3 regions of the Pseudoalteromonas sp. UBA2102 genome follow, and region 3 is predicted to be linked to each of the others. Evidence: predicted binding sites of a transcription regulator. Region 3 holds the regulator's gene; each other region holds the start of a gene.

Region 1 (6,059 bases), on a different contig from region 3:
TAGCTGCGCTCACAGATTTCGTATTTGCGGTCCGCGGTGTCGGCTTGGCCGTCGGTATCAAACGCCATAACCACAGCGGCGGCGCCAAAACGTTTAATAATTTTAGCTTGGCGTTTAAACGGCTCTTCGCCTTCTTTAAGCGATATTGAGTTAACAATAGCCTTGCCTTGAATACATTTAAGGCCTGCTTCTATTACTTCCCATTTAGAGGAGTCGACCATAATGGGCACTTTAGAAATATCGGGCTCTGAGGCAATTAAGTTTAAAAACTTAACCATGGCCGCTTTTGAGTCCAACATGGCTTCGTCCATGTTTATATCAATAACTTGGGCGCCGTTTTCTACTTGCTCGCGGGCAACATTCAGGGCGGTCTCGTAATCTTCTTCCATGATTAAGCGTTTAAACATGGCAGAGCCAGTTACGTTGGTACGCTCGCCAACATTGGTAAATACTGCAATTTGCTGGGTCATGTTGGCTCCTAGTTTAAGTTACAGGCTTCAAGGCCTGATAAACGCATGCGAACATCAAGCTCTGGCAATGCGCGAGGTTTTACCCCTTCAAGCCCTTTGGCAAACGCACGAATATGCGCAGGCGTGGTGCCGCAGCAACCACCAACAATATTTATAAAGCCCGATTTGCCCCAGTCTATAATCTCTTTCGCCATGTCCTCTGCTTCTAGGTCGTACTCACCAAATTCGTTAGGTAAACCTGCATTTGGGTGTACTGAGGTAAATGTTTCGCATACGCGCGAAAGCTCTTCTACGTATTGGCGAAGTAAATCGGGGCCTAGGGCGCAGTTAAGGCCTATAGAAAGCGGCTTAATATGGCGAATAGAATTATAAAATGCTTCAGTTGTTTGCCCCGAAAGCGTACGCCCAGAGGCATCGGTAATTGTGCCTGAGATCATTACTGGTAATGTACGCCCTGCTTGCTCAAACGCTTCTTCTACTGCGAATGAGGCCGCTTTTGCATTTAGGGTGTCGAATATGGTTTCGATAAGTATTAAATCGGCGCCGCCTTCCATTAATGCAAGGGTAGACTCAACATAGGCAGTAACCAGCTTATCAAAGGTAATATTGCGATAACCTGGGTCGTTTACATCTGGCGAAATTGAGCAGGTTTTAGATGTTGGCCCTAACACACCGGCTACGTAGCGGGGTTTTTCTGGAGTTTTAGCGGTGAATTCGTCACATATTGCGCGTGCGAGTTTGGCCGACTCTAAGTTTACCTCACGGCTTATGCTTGCCATGTCGTAATCTTCCATCGAAATGGTGGTTGAGTTAAAGGTATTGGTTTCAATAATGTCTGCACCGGCGGCTAAAAAGCTGCGGTGTATATTGGTTATTAACTCAGGTTTTGTAAGGCTTAATAAATCGTTATTGCCTTTTATTAGTACGTGCCAGTCTTTAAAGCGCTCGCCTCGGTAGTCTTCTTCTTCAAGCTTGTGAGTTTGGATCATGGTGCCCATGGCGCCATCTAAAATTAAAATACGCTCTTTTAATGCAGCGCTTAATTCGCTGTGTTTATTATTGTTTTGCACGTTATTCGGCATAGTTGTTAGTCCTCACATCTTGGCTAACTAAATTAATATCATAAGGGGTCGTTTGGTACACGTAGTAATTTAACCAGTTCGAAAACAGCAAAAAGGCATGGCTTTGCCACGTTTTTGACGGCTTTTTGCTTGCATCGTTATCTGGAAAATAGTTTTCGGGTTTTGGCGCATCAGGGCTTTTTTGTAAATCGCGCTCGTACTCTGCTTTTAATGTGTCGGCATCGTATTCTGGGTGGCCGGTTATAAACACTTGGCTGCCCGACTTATTTTTCATTAAGTAAGCGCCTACTTTTTCAGAGCCTGCCAGCACGACTATATCGTCGCAGGCATTTATTTTATTTATATCTATGTGGCCATAACGTGAGTGCGGCACTAAAAAGGTGTCGTCAAAGCCACGAGTAAGTGCTCCGTGATCAAAGTAACACTGGTGAGTAAACACACCACAAAGTTTATCTTCTTTTAAATCGCGTTTTAAATTATAACGGTGATACAGCGCCGCATGCGCCGCCCAGCACGAAAAAAGCGTAGAGGTAACGTGCTGCTCTGCCCAATCAATAATCACTTTTAGCTCATCCCAGTACGCAACATCGTCGTATTCAAGGTGTGCTAGTGGCGCGCCGGTAACAATTAACGCATCGTAGTTATTGTTTTTCACTTCTGAAAAATAACGATAAAAGGTATCTAGGTGCTCTTCTGAGTTGCTACTGCTACGGTGTGTATCTAGGCGTAATAGCTCTACATTTACTTGTAAAGGAGAATTGGCAAGCAAACGAATAAACTGCACTTCGGTTTCTACTTTATTAGGCATTAAATTTAAAATAGCCAAACGCATAGGACGAATTTCTTGCGTTTTTGCGCGACTTTTTGGCATTACAAACACGTTTTCTTCACGTAAACGGGCAATAGCCGGTAGCTCGTCTTTCACTGTAATTGGCATATTTTTTTACTCCTACTCATAAAAACCGAGAATTTATACGCTCTCATTATGAACAGTATGCTAAAAATATCAACCTCTAGATGTATAGATGTCTAAATGAAATTTATTCATGATTTTATACTTTATCAACCTGCAGCCATTAGCGCTTTAAAACCCGCCATTCGTTGACTGTTTCACCCGTGAGCCACTACAATACAACATTGAAATTTTTATTATTATTTGAAGGCTTTCCTCCATGGTTTTACCTGATAAGTTTATATTCTCGATGAGTCGAGTATCTAAAGTTGTGCCACCTAAGCGCACAATTTTAAAAGATATTTCGTTGCACTTTTTCCCTGGCGCTAAAATTGGTGTGCTAGGTTTAAATGGTGCTGGTAAATCTACATTACTTCGCATTATGGCCGGTGTTGATCAAGACTTTGAAGGTGAAGCTCGCCCTCAACCTGGTACTAAAATTGGTTACTTACCGCAAGAGCCAGTGCTGGACGAAAGCAAAACAGTACGCGAAATAGTTGAAGAAGCTGTTGGCGAAGTAAAGCATGCCCTTAACCGCCTTGACGAAGTGTACAACGAGTACGCAATGGAAGACGCTGACTTTGACGCCCTAGCAAAAGAGCAAGGCGAGCTTGAAGCAATCATTCAAGCGCACGATGGCCACAACATCGATAACGTTTTAGAACGCGCTGCTGATGCACTTCGTTTGCCTGAATGGGATGCTAAAATTGAGCACCTTTCAGGTGGTGAGCGCCGCCGTGTTGCTATTTGTCGTTTATTACTCGAAAAGCCAGATATGCTTATTCTCGATGAGCCTACTAACCACTTAGATGCTGAGTCGGTTGCTTGGCTTGAGCGCTTCTTACATGATTACGAAGGCACTGTTGTGGCGGTAACGCATGACCGTTACTTCCTTGATAATGTAGCTGGCTGGATACTAGAGCTTGACCGTGGTGAAGGTATTCCGTGGGAAGGTAACTACTCTTCTTGGCTTGAGCAAAAAGATGCGCGCTTACAACAAGAGCAAAAATCTGAAAAAGCACGTCAAAAATCAATTGCTCAAGAGCTTGAGTGGGTACGTTCAAACCCTAAAGGTCGTCAAGCTAAGTCTAAAGCGCGTATGGCGCAGTTTAGCGAGCTACAGCAGTCTGATTACCAAAAGCGTAACGAAACTAACGAGCTATTTATTCCACCTGGTCCGCGTTTAGGTGACCAAGTGCTTGAAGTTAATAACTTACGTAAGAGTTTTGGCGATCGCGTATTAATCGACGATTTAAGCTTTAGTATGCCAAAAGGCGCGATTGTGGGCATTATTGGTGCCAATGGCGCGGGTAAATCAACCCTATTTAAAATGCTAAGCGGCGAAGAGCAACCTGATAGCGGCAGCATTAGCGTAGGTGAAACTGTAGAGCTTGCAACGGTTGATCAGTTCCGTGGCAATATGGACGAAAGCAAAACTGTATTCCAAGAAATATCTGACGGACAAGACGTGCTAAAAATTGGTAACTTTGAGTTCCCAAGCCGTGCATACGTTAGCCGCTTTAACTTTAAAGGTAACGATCAGCAAAAGTTTGTAAAAGATTTATCAGGTGGTGAGCGTAACCGTTTACACCTTGCTAAGCTTTTAAAAGCGGGTGGTAACGTGGTGCTACTGGATGAGCCAACCAATGATCTAGACGTTGAAACACTACGCGCCCTTGAGAACGCTATTTTAGAGTTCCCAGGCTGTGTAATGTGTATATCGCATGACCGTTGGTTCCTTGACCGTATTGCAACGCATATTTTAGATTACCGCGACGAAGGCCAAATTAACTTCTTCGATGGTAACTACACTGAATACGAAGAGTGGCTTAAAAAGACCTTAGGCGCAGAAGCTGCACAACCTAAGCGTATTAAGTACAAAAAAATTGGTTAATTGTTAACTGATATAACAAACCCTGCATTTATGCGGGGTTTTTTTATGCCATTTTTTATCGCTATGGGCTATTTCCCGCTATGCTTGATTTAAATATTACAATAAAGGCAACTCGTTTTATGGAAAATCGACGTCAGTTCTCGCGTATTCTTTTTTCAACCGCGGCTCAATTAGAATTTGCAGGAGAGAGCTACCCATGCAAATTACTCGATGTATCTTTACATGGCGCACTCATTACTAAATGCGCGGCGTTTAGTGGCACAAAAAATAGCGAAGCCACCTTGCGCTTTACCTTGCCACAAAGCGATATAGAAATAAAAATGGAGGTGTTTATTTGCCACATAGAAGATAAACACATCGGCCTTAATTGCCACCATATAGATATAAACAGCATTACCTATTTAAAACGGTTAGTTGAACTTAATTTAGCCGATGAACAATTACTTCATCGCGAGCTGCCTCATTGATTGAATAGCGGCAATAGACTCCCTTAGTTAAGTTTATTACCATAGCGCAAACTTTATTATTGATACGGTTATGCGCCTAAACCCTCACTTACCTTTGGTCTATCACAGTAATTATTCGTTTAGCTTTGACCCTAAGCACCGATTTGTAATGAGTAAATTTGCTCATTTATATGAGCAGGTTAAAGGTTTAGGCATTGCAGGTAATAATTTAGTAGAGCCTATTTTGGGCTCCCCCGAGCCACTTGAACTGGTACACTGCGAAAACTACATTCACGATTTATGGCATAACCGTCTAGACGAAAAAGCCATGCGCCGCATTGGCTTACCTTGGTCGCAACCGCTAATGAACCGTACATTCACCGCCCCACAAGGCACGTTACAAACTGCACGCTTAGCATTAAAGTATGGCTTAGCCTGTCATTTAGCAGGCGGTACACACCATGCACACACTGATTTTGGCTCAGGTTTTTGTATGGTGAACGACTTAGCCTTTACCGCGCAAACATTAATACAAAGCGGTGAAGTGACCAACGTGCTCATTTTTGATTTAGACGTACACCAAGGCGATGGCACAGCTGCAATGCTTGCGCATCAACCGTATGCGTATACATGCTCTATACACTGCGAAAAAAACTTCCCGTTTAGAAAATCCCCCAGCGATTTAGACATAGGCCTTGCTAACAATATGCAGGATGCAGAATACTTAGGCGTTGTGGATGATACGCTGCAGTTTTTACTAAAAGAACTCAACCCCGATTTAGTCCTATACGATGCGGGTGTAGATATTTGGCAAGACGATGGCTTAGGCAAACTAGATATAAGCTGGGACGGCATTAAACAGCGTGACCATTTAGTGTTTAAACGCTGCCTTGAACATAACACCGCTATTGCCAGTGTTATTGGTGGCGGCTACGACAGAGACCATACGCGTTTAGCGCAGCGCCATGCAATAGTAATTGAGCAGGCTGCTGGTTTTTAACAGAAATATTACCTGTGCGCTTTATACTTTTAACTGGCTTGGGGTTAGCCCTGTCCAACGTTTAAATGCCCGCCTAAAGTTAGGAATATCGTAAAATGCCAAACGCTCAGCAACATGCTCATTGCACTTAGCGCGCAAGGTAAGTAAATAAATGGCTTTATGTTTATTTTGCTCATCAACTAAGCTCGAAAAGCGCATATTATGGCATTTTAGTT
Region 2 (6,059 bases), on a different contig from region 3:
CAACTAAGCTCAATACTTTTCTGAGCTGGTTAATTTACGCAGTACCGTAATATGCGTACAATAGCGCTCTTTGTTATTTTAAAGCTAAGCCTATGTCTGCCACATCGTTCTCATCTCTTAAACTCGATTCGTTATTACTAACCGCAATTGAGCAAAATAATTACACCACGCCTACCGCAATTCAGGTTAAAACTATTCCGCACATATTAGCGGGCAGCGATGTAATGGGCAGCGCGCAAACAGGCACCGGTAAAACAGCCGCCTTTGTATTACCACTACTACATAAGCTTTTAAATACACCAAAAAAAGATGAGCCAGGCATAGCTCGAGTGGTTATTTTAACGCCCACGCGTGAGCTTGCTCAGCAAGTGTTTGCAAGCTTTGAAAAATACGCTCAAGGCACAAATATTCAAGGCGCTTTAGCGTATGGCGGTGCAAGTATTGGCCCGCAAATTAAAGCGCTTAAAACGGCGCAAGTGATAGTCGCAACGCCTGGGCGTTTACTTGATCATATTGTTAAAGGCAGTGTGGTGCTTTCAAGTGTTGATTCGTTAGTATTTGATGAAGCCGACCGCATGCTGGATATGGGCTTTATTGATGAAATAAAACGTATTTTGCGCCACATTCCAGGCGATCGCCAAACCTTATTGTTCTCAGCCACATTCGATGACAGCGTGTTTGAGCTGAGTAAAAAGCTACTTAAAAACCCCGAGCTAATTGAAGTTGATAAACGTAACTCAGCCGCGGTTGAAGTAGAGCAAGTTATTTACGCAGTTGATGAAGAGCGAAAGCGCGAGCTTGTATCACACATGATTGGCATGAAAAATTGGCGCCAAGTACTTATATTTACACGTACCAAACAAATGGCCGATAAACTTGCCAAAGAAATGTGTAAAGACGGCTTAAAAACTGAGTCTATCCATGGCGATAAATCACAAGGTGCACGCGACCGTGCATTACAAAACTTTAAAGAAGGCACAACGCGGGTTTTAGTTGCGACCGATGTAGCTGCCCGCGGTTTAGATATTCCAGCGCTTAAATACGTAATAAACTTTGAGCTACCTTACATAGCAGAAGATTACGTACACCGAATTGGCCGTACGGGGCGCGCTGGCGAGCAAGGCCTTGCCATGTCGCTGGTAAGTATTGACGAGCAGTGGTTACTGGAAGAAATTGAAGTACTACTGGATACCCGTTTAGCACCACAATGGCTAGAAGGTTACGAGCCTGATTTAAACAAGCCCCCTAAAGATAACCGTAAAAACACCAACAAAGCGCGTAAAGATCGCGATAAAAAGCGCATTACCGGGCAAAGAGCACCAAGTAAACGCCGCAGAAAGTAGCCTTAAACATATTTATTTGGCTATACTAAGGCCATTAAATAGCTGAGGTATAGTTATGTTTGAAACAGATCAATGGGCGTTTTCTGGTGTCGATGGCCAAATATCATTACATAAATGGCAAAAAACCATTGATCTTATTACGGGGCTTTTTTCGGCTCCCTCTGGTTATATAGTTCAGGCTACTAGTAAAGGTTATCGTGTAGTTATTAGAGCTAATGAAGGTGGCTCACACTTTGAAACCAACCCTATACTCCCTCCCGAAACTCCCTTATTTTGTAAATATGTAGCCGAAAACAACAACACTTTGTATGTTAGCGATACCCGCAGCGATACGCAGTGGAATACCATGCCCGAGGTTATTGAAGATGGCGTTGAATCCTACCTGGGCTTGCCAATTCACTGGCCTGAAGGTGAAGTATTTGGCACCTTGTGTTTAAAAGATTCAAAAAAAACCAGTTATACCGATGAATATTTTGAGCTAATAGAGCAGCTTCGTGATTTAATTGAAGACGATTTAGCCCTTATTTATAGCTTTGAGCAAATGCGCGAAATAGCCATGCTCGACCCGCTTACCAATATTTATAATCGCCGTGCACTTAGCTTACTTGCCCAACACAAACTTAATTTAGCGCTGCGTTTAGGTTTTGATGTGTGTTGCTTGTTTATTGATGTAAACGACTTTAAAAAACTAAACGACACTTATGGCCATGAAATAGGCGATCAAGCGTTAATCCTCTTAGCAAATACCTTAAAAACACATTTAAGAGAGGCTGATATAGTAGGGCGTTTAGGCGGCGATGAATTTGTAGCTGTGATGCAAATTAGTGATAGAAGTAAGCTTAGCCATATTATTGATAAAATAAAAATTGAGTATAAAAACGCACTATTAGAAAACAACGTGTGCGCGCTGACACTCAGCATAGGCGAAAGTTTTACTAATAAACAAAAGCAACCTTTTGATACGTTATTAAATTTGGCCGATCACCAAATGTATAAAAATAAACAAGCGTACAAATTGGCTAAAAAGCATAATAATAAAAGTAATACACTTAAACATAGCAACAAAAAAGCAAGCCATTAGGCTTGCTATAAACGGGGATAATTAGGCTTTAAGCGATTTGTTTTTCGGCTAGGTTTAATTCCATAATGGCTTTTAATAAACGGTATAAGTTTATTGATGCGTCAATTTCTTCTTTACGGTTTGTTAAGCTTTCAATATTTAAGCCCAGTGGCACATCTAGGTGCGCACAACTTTTGAGTATTAGGTCGAGATTTTCTCGGCAAATACGTACAGATTCACTTAAGGTATTGTCTGCATCAAGCATGCGCCATTTAGTGGCCTCTGGCACTGAGATACCCAACCATTGCATAAACTCTAAGGTTTTATCGCCACCGCATGGCGTAAACGTTAAAATAATCCGTTTTGGTGTAATACCTTGTGCTTTACAGGTACGCGCATAACTTGTTATTAGCTCTATAGTTGCTTGCGCGTCGTAAACCGCTTGCGATATAAAAAACTGACAACCTTGTGCTGTTTTTTCTATAAGGCGTTCGTGCTCATTTCGCTTACTTGAATGTCGCTCAGCAATGGTGACGCCCCCTAAAAAGAAGTCATCACTTTGCTCTGCAAGCGTTTTATAGGCATCGGGCAAGCTTAGTTTTATATCACCTACCGATGAGGGGCTACCCACTAAAACGACATTTTTTAAATCGTAGTCGTTTTTAGTTTCATCCAACCAGCCTTTAAATTCCTCTACACCACGTTGTGCCACACTTTTGTAAGTAATGACATCTGGAGCAGATAAATTACGTAGTAAGTGGCTGTATTCACGTGGGTCTACAGTTTGTTTAAACGGAAATGGGCGTGCTTTATCTGTACGGCTACTTTCATCTTGAATGTCGTAAATTATCACGCCGTCGTATTCAATTTCGTGTAAGCGAGCAAGTAGTTTTTCTGCAATGATTTTTAGTTGCGCTTTATCAGTACCAATTTTAGGTGGAGTAGTACCAATAAGATAAACACCTTGATTGGTGTCTTCTATTTTTTCTTGTAGTGATAAAGCCATAATCCTCATTCCAGCTTAGTCCAATGTATGTAATTCAATATAACAGCCATTTAGACGTCTAGATAGATTTATTTAATGAAAGTTTTTCAATCAACTTGAGTTTTTTTCATACTTAAATGTTTTTAAAATAGGGAATTGACACAGTTGTTTACATTATAAATAGCCGATGGGCTCTTATATTTAGTGGCTTTGGGGCATAATTTAAGCGAGTTAGCATTAAACCTAATAACAAATTTGCTCAATTTAAAAAGGGACAACAATGAAATTTAAATTACTAGCAACAAGCTTAGCGGTATCGCTGGCACTAACAGGCTGCGCAACACAGCAAAGCGAAAACACCCAAACGGCACAACAACAGCAAACAACAAAAGCTGACGAACGTGTATTTTCGCAAGAGTACTTAATCGAAGAGCTTGATAACGGCTTACGTGTAATGGTTGTTAAAACCGATTACCCCGATGTCGTCTCGCTGCAAATTCCGGTATCGGTTGGCTCACGTAATGAAGTAAAAGCAGGTAAAACCGGTTTTGCTCACTTTTTTGAGCACATGATGTTTAAAGGCTCTAAAAAATTTCCGCAAGAGGAATACACTGCCATATTTAAAAATGCAGGGGTCGATAACCGTGCTTACACCACTAACGATTACACAAACTACCATTTAAACTTTTCAAAGCAGCACCTTGATAAAGTACTTGAAATTGAAGCCGATATTTTTCAAAACTTAACCTACACCGAAGAGCAATTTAGAACCGAAGCGCTAACGGTTAAAGGGGAATATTTAAAAAATAACGCCAGCCCAATTCGTAAGTTATTGAGCGCAGTACGCGAAGAAGCGTTTGATACGCACACTTATAAACATACCACCATGGGCTTTTTTGAAGATATAGAAGCCATGCCAGATCAAATGGCTTACGGTAAAGAATTTTTTGATAAGTTTTATAAGCCTGAATATGTATCGCTAGTGATTGTGGGCGATGTTGACCCACAAGCTACAATGGCTATGGTTAAAAAACATTGGGGTGGCTGGAAAAAAGGCGATTACGTTGCTGATATAAAAGCCGAGCCTGCACAACAAGTGCCTAAATATGTACATGAGAAAAACGAAGGTTTGCCTGGTCATTGGTTGCTTGTATCTTACAAGGGGGCTGCATGGGAGCCTGCTAAAAAGGACAGAGCCGCACTTGATTTAATCTCACAGCTTTATTTTTCTAATAACTCCGATTTATACCAAGAGCTAGTCGTTGATAAACAAATAGCGAGTCAAATGTTTACCTACAATCCAGAGACAAAAGATCCTGGCTTACTGCATGTGTTTGTAAAAGTAGAAAACGAAGATGATTTAGCAAAAGCACGCGATGCTATTAACCGCACTTATGCAAAAGCACGTACCGAACTTGTTGATGAGCAAAAACTAAGTGATTTAAAGTCTAACCTTAAATACAGCTTTATTAACGGCTTAGACTCATCGCAAGCGATTGCATCAACCCTTGCAAGTTACATGCATTTTGAGCGCGACCCAGAGGTTATTAACCAGCTTTATAAATCGGCCGACAACATCACAGCCCAAGACATTAAAGCTGTGGCTAATAAATATTTTGTAGATGACGCGCGTACTACCGTAACTATGTCGGCACTTGATAAAGCGCCAGGCTTTGAACAAGAAACAAGCTTAAACGCATTAGTCGCTAAGCGTGATAAAGCGCCAGAGGCACCCGTATTTAAAGTGCTTGATAAAACGAATAGCTCACCGCTGATTGATGTAAACTTTCTATTCAATACAGGGGCTGCTGCAGACCCGCAAGGTAAAAAAGGGGTTGCTGCGCTCACAGCCGCTATGCTTGCTCAAGGTGGCTCGCAAAGTACGAGTTACAAAGACATACAAAAAGCGCTTTATCCGCTTGCTGGCAGCTTTGGTTATCAAATAGATAAAGAAATGCTGTCATTCCAAGGGCGTATTCATAAAGATAACGCTGCCACATGGTATGCGCTTGTAAGCGATCAATTACTTAACCCAGGTTTTAGAGACGATGACTTTAAACGCCTTAAAAAAGAAATGATCGACGGTATTAAGTCGGGATTAAAAGCCTCTAACGATGAAGAGCTAGGTAAAGAAGTGCTTTACAGCGCACTTTACAAAGGCCACCCATACGAAAGCTACAATTACGGTGATATTTCGGATTTAGAAGCACTAACGCTTGATGATGTAAAAGCATTTTACAATACAGAGCTTACCCAATCTAAACTAACACTGGGTTTAATTGGCGCTGTGCCAAAAGCGCTTAAAACCGAAATTATGAGCGACTTAGCAACCTTACCTAAAGGCGAGCAAAGCCGTTTAAGTATTCCTGATGCGCCAGAGCTCAAAGGTCACCATGCCACGATTGTAGAAAAGTCGGCGCAATCTACCGCGGTATCGTTTGGTTTCCCAATTGATACTATTCGCAGTAGTGAAGATTGGACAGCCCTTTGGCTGGTGCGTTCGTACTTTGGTGAGCACCGTAGTTCTAACTCATACCTGTATGAGCGAATTCGTCAAACACGTGGTATGAACTACGGCGATTACGCCTACATTGAGTACTTCCCACGTGGCATGTTTCAAACTAAGCCTGATGCCAACTTAGGGCGCTCTGAGCAAATATTCCAAATTTGG
Region 3 (6,059 bases):
CTTTTTCGCAAAAACGCCATGTTTGCAAGCGTTCGTTATCGGTTAGGGCTGAGTGCCATAGCATAATTGGCGTATCGGGAAAGCGACGACGAAATCGGTTAACAGTTTGTGGCGTTAAGCCTATTTCAGGCACCAGCACTAAGGCTTGCTCGCCACGTTTAAGGACTTCTTCTAGGCATTGTAAATACACTTCGGTTTTACCACTGCCTGTCACACCTTCTAATAAAAAGCTCTTAAAGCCAACACTTTGATTTATTGTAGTGCACGCTACGGCTTGCTCTTTATTTAGTACTGGCTTGGTGCCGACTGTGGGCGCAACGCTTTGCCATTGATTATCATGCTCAATGCTTTGGGTTACAAGCTCTTTATCTATTAAGGCATCTATTGTTTTTTTACTAAAGCCGAGCGCTTTTAGCTCGGTTATCGACGACTTACCCGATTGCGCGAGTTGCTTTAATAAATTTAGCTGAGTTTTCGCTTTTAACGATGGAACCTTTGCGCCTTTTTCGGTAAGGCTAATCATGTTAATGCTGGTTTTATCTGGGTTTTCACCTTGGCGAAGCGCACCTGGCAGCGCAATGTGTATGGTTTCGCCGAGCGGGTAGCAATAATAGCGTGCAGTAAAGCTAAGCAGTTCTAAATGCTGTGATGATAAAATAGGGGTTTGGTCAATAACCTCAGTAACCGCTTTAATTTTGTTCTCTGGCACGTCGGTATGCGTTTTAAGAGCAAGAACAACCGCTACTTTCTTTTGATTGCCAAAGGGTACTAAAACACGCATCCCTGGCACAATAGGCGCCGAGGGCGAGATGAGTTGTTCATCTATTTTATAATCAAAGGTGCGTGGTAACGGAACTTTAATAGCAACTTCAACAAAACGCATAACAACTCATGTGATAAAGGGTAATAGCTTAATGTACTAAAAATAAGGCTAAAAACCTACATACAAATGGATGCGGTAGCGCTGGTTGGTTACTTTTTTGGCAAAAAGCGTAATTAAAGCTTGTGCGGGGCAAGCTAGTTGGATAAAATCCGCGGCCTATAAATTTGTTTTAACGACGTATGGTGCCAGACTTCGGGTTTGGAGAGCGATGCGGCCTTAACTAGAGGTTCCTATGAAAGAAGGTATTCACCCTAAGTACGAAGCAATTTCTGCAACATGTTCATGCGGAAACAAATTCGAAACTCGTTCTACTCTTTGTAAAGACATTCACCTAGACGTATGTTCTGCGTGTCACCCGTTTTACACTGGTAAGCAAAAGATTTTAGACACTGGCGGCCGTGTTGATCGCTTCAACAAGCGCTTCGGTGCACTTAGCAGCAAGAAGTAATTATTGCTGTTTAGTAAAAAAAGCACCTTCGGGTGCTTTTTTTGTGTCTAAAAATCATCATTTTTACTAAAAAATCACCGATTGTTGCCGTACTACGTGTGCATAACTATTTCCTGTTCTTATTCTGAATATGCATAAACCTTTGCAGACAAACTCTCAATTCTTCTCTATATTTTTTATACGTTAATTTTTAACCAAGCTGCTAAAAGTGCTTATCGTGGCGATATTTGTTTTTAACGGTGATAAACGCGCCATATTGGTGCATTTTACTATTTTACTATTCTGCTATTTTACAAAAATATTGGCAGGGCAAAATGAACCTCAAAAAGCACTTTTTGAATGAATTTTTATTTGTTTAATATTGATAACTTTTAGCGAAGTTGCTGATAAATCACTTAAAATTAACGGATATAGCATATAACAGGATAGACCTGATATTGCTTGGAATTTAAAAATAATAAGAGTATCTTAGCCCCATACTCCCTCTCACTTAACTTAAATTGCAGGATACCATCGCGTTATGTCAGATTTTCGTGAACAAGCATTACACTACCACTCTCACCCCGTTCCAGGCAAAATCAGCATTGAGCTAACAAAACCAGCCGAAACGGTGCAAGACTTAGCATTAGCATACAGCCCCGGTGTTGCAGAGCCTGTGCGCGAAATTGCAGCAGACCCAGCCAATGCATATAAATATACCGGTAAAGGTAATATGGTTGCGGTGATCAGTAATGGTACGGCAATTTTAGGTTTGGGTAATTTGGGGCCTTTAGCCTCTAAACCTGTTATGGAAGGTAAGGCGCTTTTATTTAAACGTTTTGCTGGCCTAGATTCTATTGATATTGAAGTTAAGCATCGCACCACCGAAGACTTTATAAATACAGTGGCTAATATTGCCGACACGTTTGGTGGTATTAACTTAGAAGATATTAAAGCGCCAGAGTGTTTTGAAATTGAAAAAGCACTTATTGAGCGTTGCAGTATTCCGGTTTTTCATGATGACCAACACGGTACCGCTATTGTAACTGCGGCAGGTATGCTTAACGCCTTAGAAGTGCAGGGCAAATCAATAGAAGATGCCATTATTGTATGTTTAGGTGCAGGCGCTGCAGCGGTTGCTTGTATGGAGCTGTTAATTAAGTGTGGTGCACTGCGCGAACATATTTATATGCTAGACCGCAAAGGGGTTATTCATACTCGCCGCGATGACTTAAACGAATACAAACAGCTTTTTGCTAACAATACAGATAAGCGTACTCTACAAGATGTAATTGCTGATGCTGATGTGTTTGTAGGTGTATCGGGTCCTAACTTACTTGCACCTGAAGATCTAAAACTAATGGCTGATAAGCCAGTGGTGTTTGCATGTTCAAACCCAGATCCTGAAATTGCACCTGAGCTTGCGCACAGTGCACGTAAAGACTTAATTATGGCAACGGGGCGTTCTGATTTCCCTAACCAAGTTAATAATGTTTTATGTTTCCCGTTTATTTTCCGTGGTGCACTTGATGTACGTGCAAGCGCCATTAACGATGAAATGAAAATAGCCGCTGTCGAAGCTATTCGTAGTATTGCTAAAGAGCCAGTGCCTGAGCAAGTATTAAAAGCAGCGGGTGTAGAAAAGCTCGAATTTGGTGCAGATTACATTATTCCTAAACCTATGGACCCGCGTTTATTACCACGTATAGCCAAGGCGGTTGCTATTGCTGCTGTTGAATCGGGCGTGGCACAAATTGACTTACCGGAAAATTATATGGCGTAATATATAGCGCTTAAACAAAAAAAACCTCAGCATGCTGAGGTTTTTTTTTAAAAAAAGACGTTTTATTCTTCGTCTAAAATAGGCACTTCTAAACCCATTTCTTGCATTATCTTTTTAACTTCTTCGGGTACTTTTTCTGCGTTATCTTTACGTAGGTCATCATCATTAGGTAATGGCTGGCCTGTAAAGGCATGCAAAAACGCTTCGCATAGTAACTCGCTATTTGTTGCATGACGCAGGTTGTTTATTTGACGACGTGTACGCTCATCAGTTAATACTTTTAATACATTTAGCGGGATCGAAACGGTGATCTTTTTAACTTGCTCTGATTTTTTCCCGTGTTCTGCGTATGGGTGAATATACTCACCATTCCATTTAGCCATAAGATGTATCGTTGCCTCAGATTATTAATTTCTCACACGGCGTAAAAAGCGTGTAAATATGCGTGAAATTCTATCGTTTTAAAAAAGATAGTCAAATAATAGATAGCAATCTATCTTAATAAGCTGGCTGTAATAGTAAATACAGCCTCATTGAAGTTTTACGCGTCTGTTATTTTTAGCCATCTAGAGCTTTAAATGCTTTGACTTATTATAATGGATAACTTACTCTTTTAGACGTCTAAACATCCAAATTAATCAGGTGACGAATATGAGCGAAAAAAACAAAGCAACCATTGCTGTACGAAATGGGGTTGATGCCGATAAACATCATGGCGCCGTTGTACCGCCAATTTATTTATCGACGACTTATTCGTTTGCCGATTTTGATACTAAGCGCGCATACGACTATGGACGCAGTGGTAATCCTAATCGCGATATTTTAGCTGACACTTTAGCAGAACTTGAAGGTGGCGCACGCGGAATTATTACTGCTACGGGCATGGCAGCAGTGCACTTAGCCACACAGTTATTAAATAACGATGATACATTGGTTATTCCTCACGATTGTTATGGCGGCAGCTACCGTTTATTTACGTCGTTAGAAAAGCGCGGCTTGCTTAAACTTAAAGTACTTGATTTAACTAAAGCAGAAAGCCTAGAACAAATTTTAACCATTAAACCTAAATTAATTTGGATAGAAACACCAAGTAACCCTGTGCTGCGCCTAACGGATATTAAAGCCGTGACGGATATAGCAAAACAGTGCGGTGCATTAGTGGCCGCCGATAACACCTTTTTATCACCGGCATTACAAAACCCAATTAAGTTTGGCGTAGATATTGTTGTGCACTCAACCACTAAATATATAAACGGCCATTCTGATGTTGTAGGCGGTGCAGTTGTTGCTGCAACACAAGAGCTTGGTGATGAGCTTGCTTGGTGGGCCAATAACATTGGTATTACCGGCGCACCATTTGATAGCTATTTAACGTTACGTGGTTTACGTACTTTAAATGTGCGTTTAAAACAGCACCAAGAAAATGCCCTGGCAATTGCTAAATACCTAGAAAGCTCTGAGTATGTTAGCCAAGTTTACTACCCATGCCTTGAATCGCATCCTCAACATGCGCTTGCTAAAGCCCAACAGCTTGGGTTTGGTGGTATGGTTAGTTTTGATATTAAAGGCGATGTGAATGATGCAGCGGCGTTTTTAACGAGCCTTAAAGAATTTAGCTTAGCAGAATCGTTAGGTGGGGTTGAGAGTTTAATTTGTCATCCTGCGACCATGACTCACGCAGGTATGGAAGCTCAAGCACGTTTAGAGGCGGGTGTGGGCGATACGCTAATTCGTATTTCGGTCGGTATTGAAGATGTAGAAGACCTACTGGCTGATTTTGAACGTGTATTTAACTTAGTTAAACCTGGTCAAAATAAAAATGTAGGGCGTGTTGGTAAAGCTGCAGGCAATGCCAATGGTGATGTAAAGCAGCAGGCTGCTCATCCAGCTTTGTGGTGATTGAGTATGGTAAAAAGTGTACATAAATTTGGCGGCTCAAGCTTAAGCTCGGGCGAGCGCTATCAAAGTGTGACAAAAATAATTATTGGCCACACACAGCCTGGCGATTGCGTGGTTGTATCTGCTGCGGGTAAAACCACTGATACATTGGTTTCGCTGTGGCAAAGTTATCAACAACAAGATAAGCAAGCCGTTGCTGATATTTTGCTGCAATTGAGCAATCACCAAACGGCATTAATTGAAGAGTTATTAAAAGCCGATGCTAAACACACGGCTTTAGCTGTGTTAGCGCAAGAGCTAAGTGATGTAGCGGAGCAAGCCAGCAAGCAGCAGTTACAAGAGGCGGCCTTACTGGCGCATGGGGAGCTGTGGTCTGCGCGATTATTAGCAGCCTATTTAACGCAATTAAACATTCAAGCGTGTGCTCATGATGCTAGAGCGCTGTTTAGTGTAACAAGCGGGGAGCTTTTGCATGCGCAAAACAAACAGCAATGCAGCCAAGTTATTGATGCAAATAAAATTAACGTAGTAACAGGGTTTATCGCAGCAAGTGCTGATGGTAAAACAGTTACGCTTGGGCGCAATGGCAGTGATTACAGCGCCACCTTATTAGCCAATTATTGCGACGCACAAAATGTATGTATTTGGACTGATACGCCAGGGGTATTTAGTGCCGACCCACGTAAAGTTGAAAAGGCGATTAAGTACAACAAGGTGTGCCGTGAACAAGCTAACTTATTAGCTCGATTGGGTAACCCTGTGTTACATGCTAAAACGCTTTCGCCTTTAAAAAACAGTAATATTAAACTGGCTGTACGTAGTAGTTTTGATGTGCAAACTGCTCCTACCGATATTGTAAAACAAGGCAAAGCTAAGCAAAAACGTTTTATTACTACATTACAAAACGTTGATTTACTGCTCGTTGAAGGCCTTAACGCGGGAGAAGTGGCGCATGTTAGCCAGCTTATTCAGCACAGCCTTCATCATTTTATACACAACGGCGATACATACTTAGTTGTGCCCGCGGGTGCAACGCATCAAGTAGTGAGTTATTTTGCTGGGCGAGC

The links. The regulator MetJ, encoded in region 3, represses methionine synthesis genes. The targets are predictions, from matches to a motif close to TAGACGTCTAGACGTCTA.
Region 1: a site for MetJ is predicted at 2,567-2,584, ahead of metA (homoserine O-acetyltransferase MetA). Genes of this name have one in related genera too.
Region 2: a site for MetJ is predicted at 3,453-3,470, ahead of B2R65_RS15525 (methylenetetrahydrofolate reductase). Genes of this name have one in related genera too.

Annotation. Positions count from the first base shown of each region.
Region 1 covers NZ_DCYU01000121.1:14,273-20,331, reverse strand. Annotated here, with positions in the region: partial or broken gene B2R65_RS16360 (dihydropteroate synthase) at 1-470, opposite strand, end outside; gene B2R65_RS16355 (homocysteine S-methyltransferase family protein) at 479-1,552, opposite strand; gene metA (homoserine O-acetyltransferase MetA) at 1,542-2,489, opposite strand; gene ettA (energy-dependent translational throttle protein EttA) at 2,725-4,398, shown strand; gene B2R65_RS16340 (PilZ domain-containing protein) at 4,518-4,865, shown strand; gene B2R65_RS16335 (histone deacetylase family protein) at 4,936-5,844, shown strand; gene B2R65_RS16330 (helix-turn-helix domain-containing protein) at 5,866-6,059, opposite strand, start outside.
Region 2 covers NZ_DCYU01000115.1:20,705-26,763, reverse strand. Annotated here, with positions in the region: gene B2R65_RS15535 (DEAD/DEAH box helicase) at 93-1,343, shown strand; gene B2R65_RS15530 (sensor domain-containing diguanylate cyclase) at 1,399-2,424, shown strand; gene B2R65_RS15525 (methylenetetrahydrofolate reductase) at 2,453-3,409, opposite strand; gene B2R65_RS15520 (M16 family metallopeptidase) at 3,669-6,059, shown strand, end outside.
Region 3 covers NZ_DCYU01000134.1:16,030-22,088, reverse strand. Annotated here, with positions in the region: partial or broken gene priA (replication restart helicase PriA) at 1-883, opposite strand, end outside; gene rpmE (50S ribosomal protein L31) at 1,116-1,331, shown strand; gene B2R65_RS17375 (malic enzyme-like NAD(P)-binding protein) at 1,852-3,093, shown strand; gene metJ (met regulon transcriptional regulator MetJ) at 3,156-3,476, opposite strand; gene metB (cystathionine gamma-synthase) at 3,745-4,992, shown strand; gene metL (bifunctional aspartate kinase/homoserine dehydrogenase II) at 4,999-6,059, shown strand, end outside.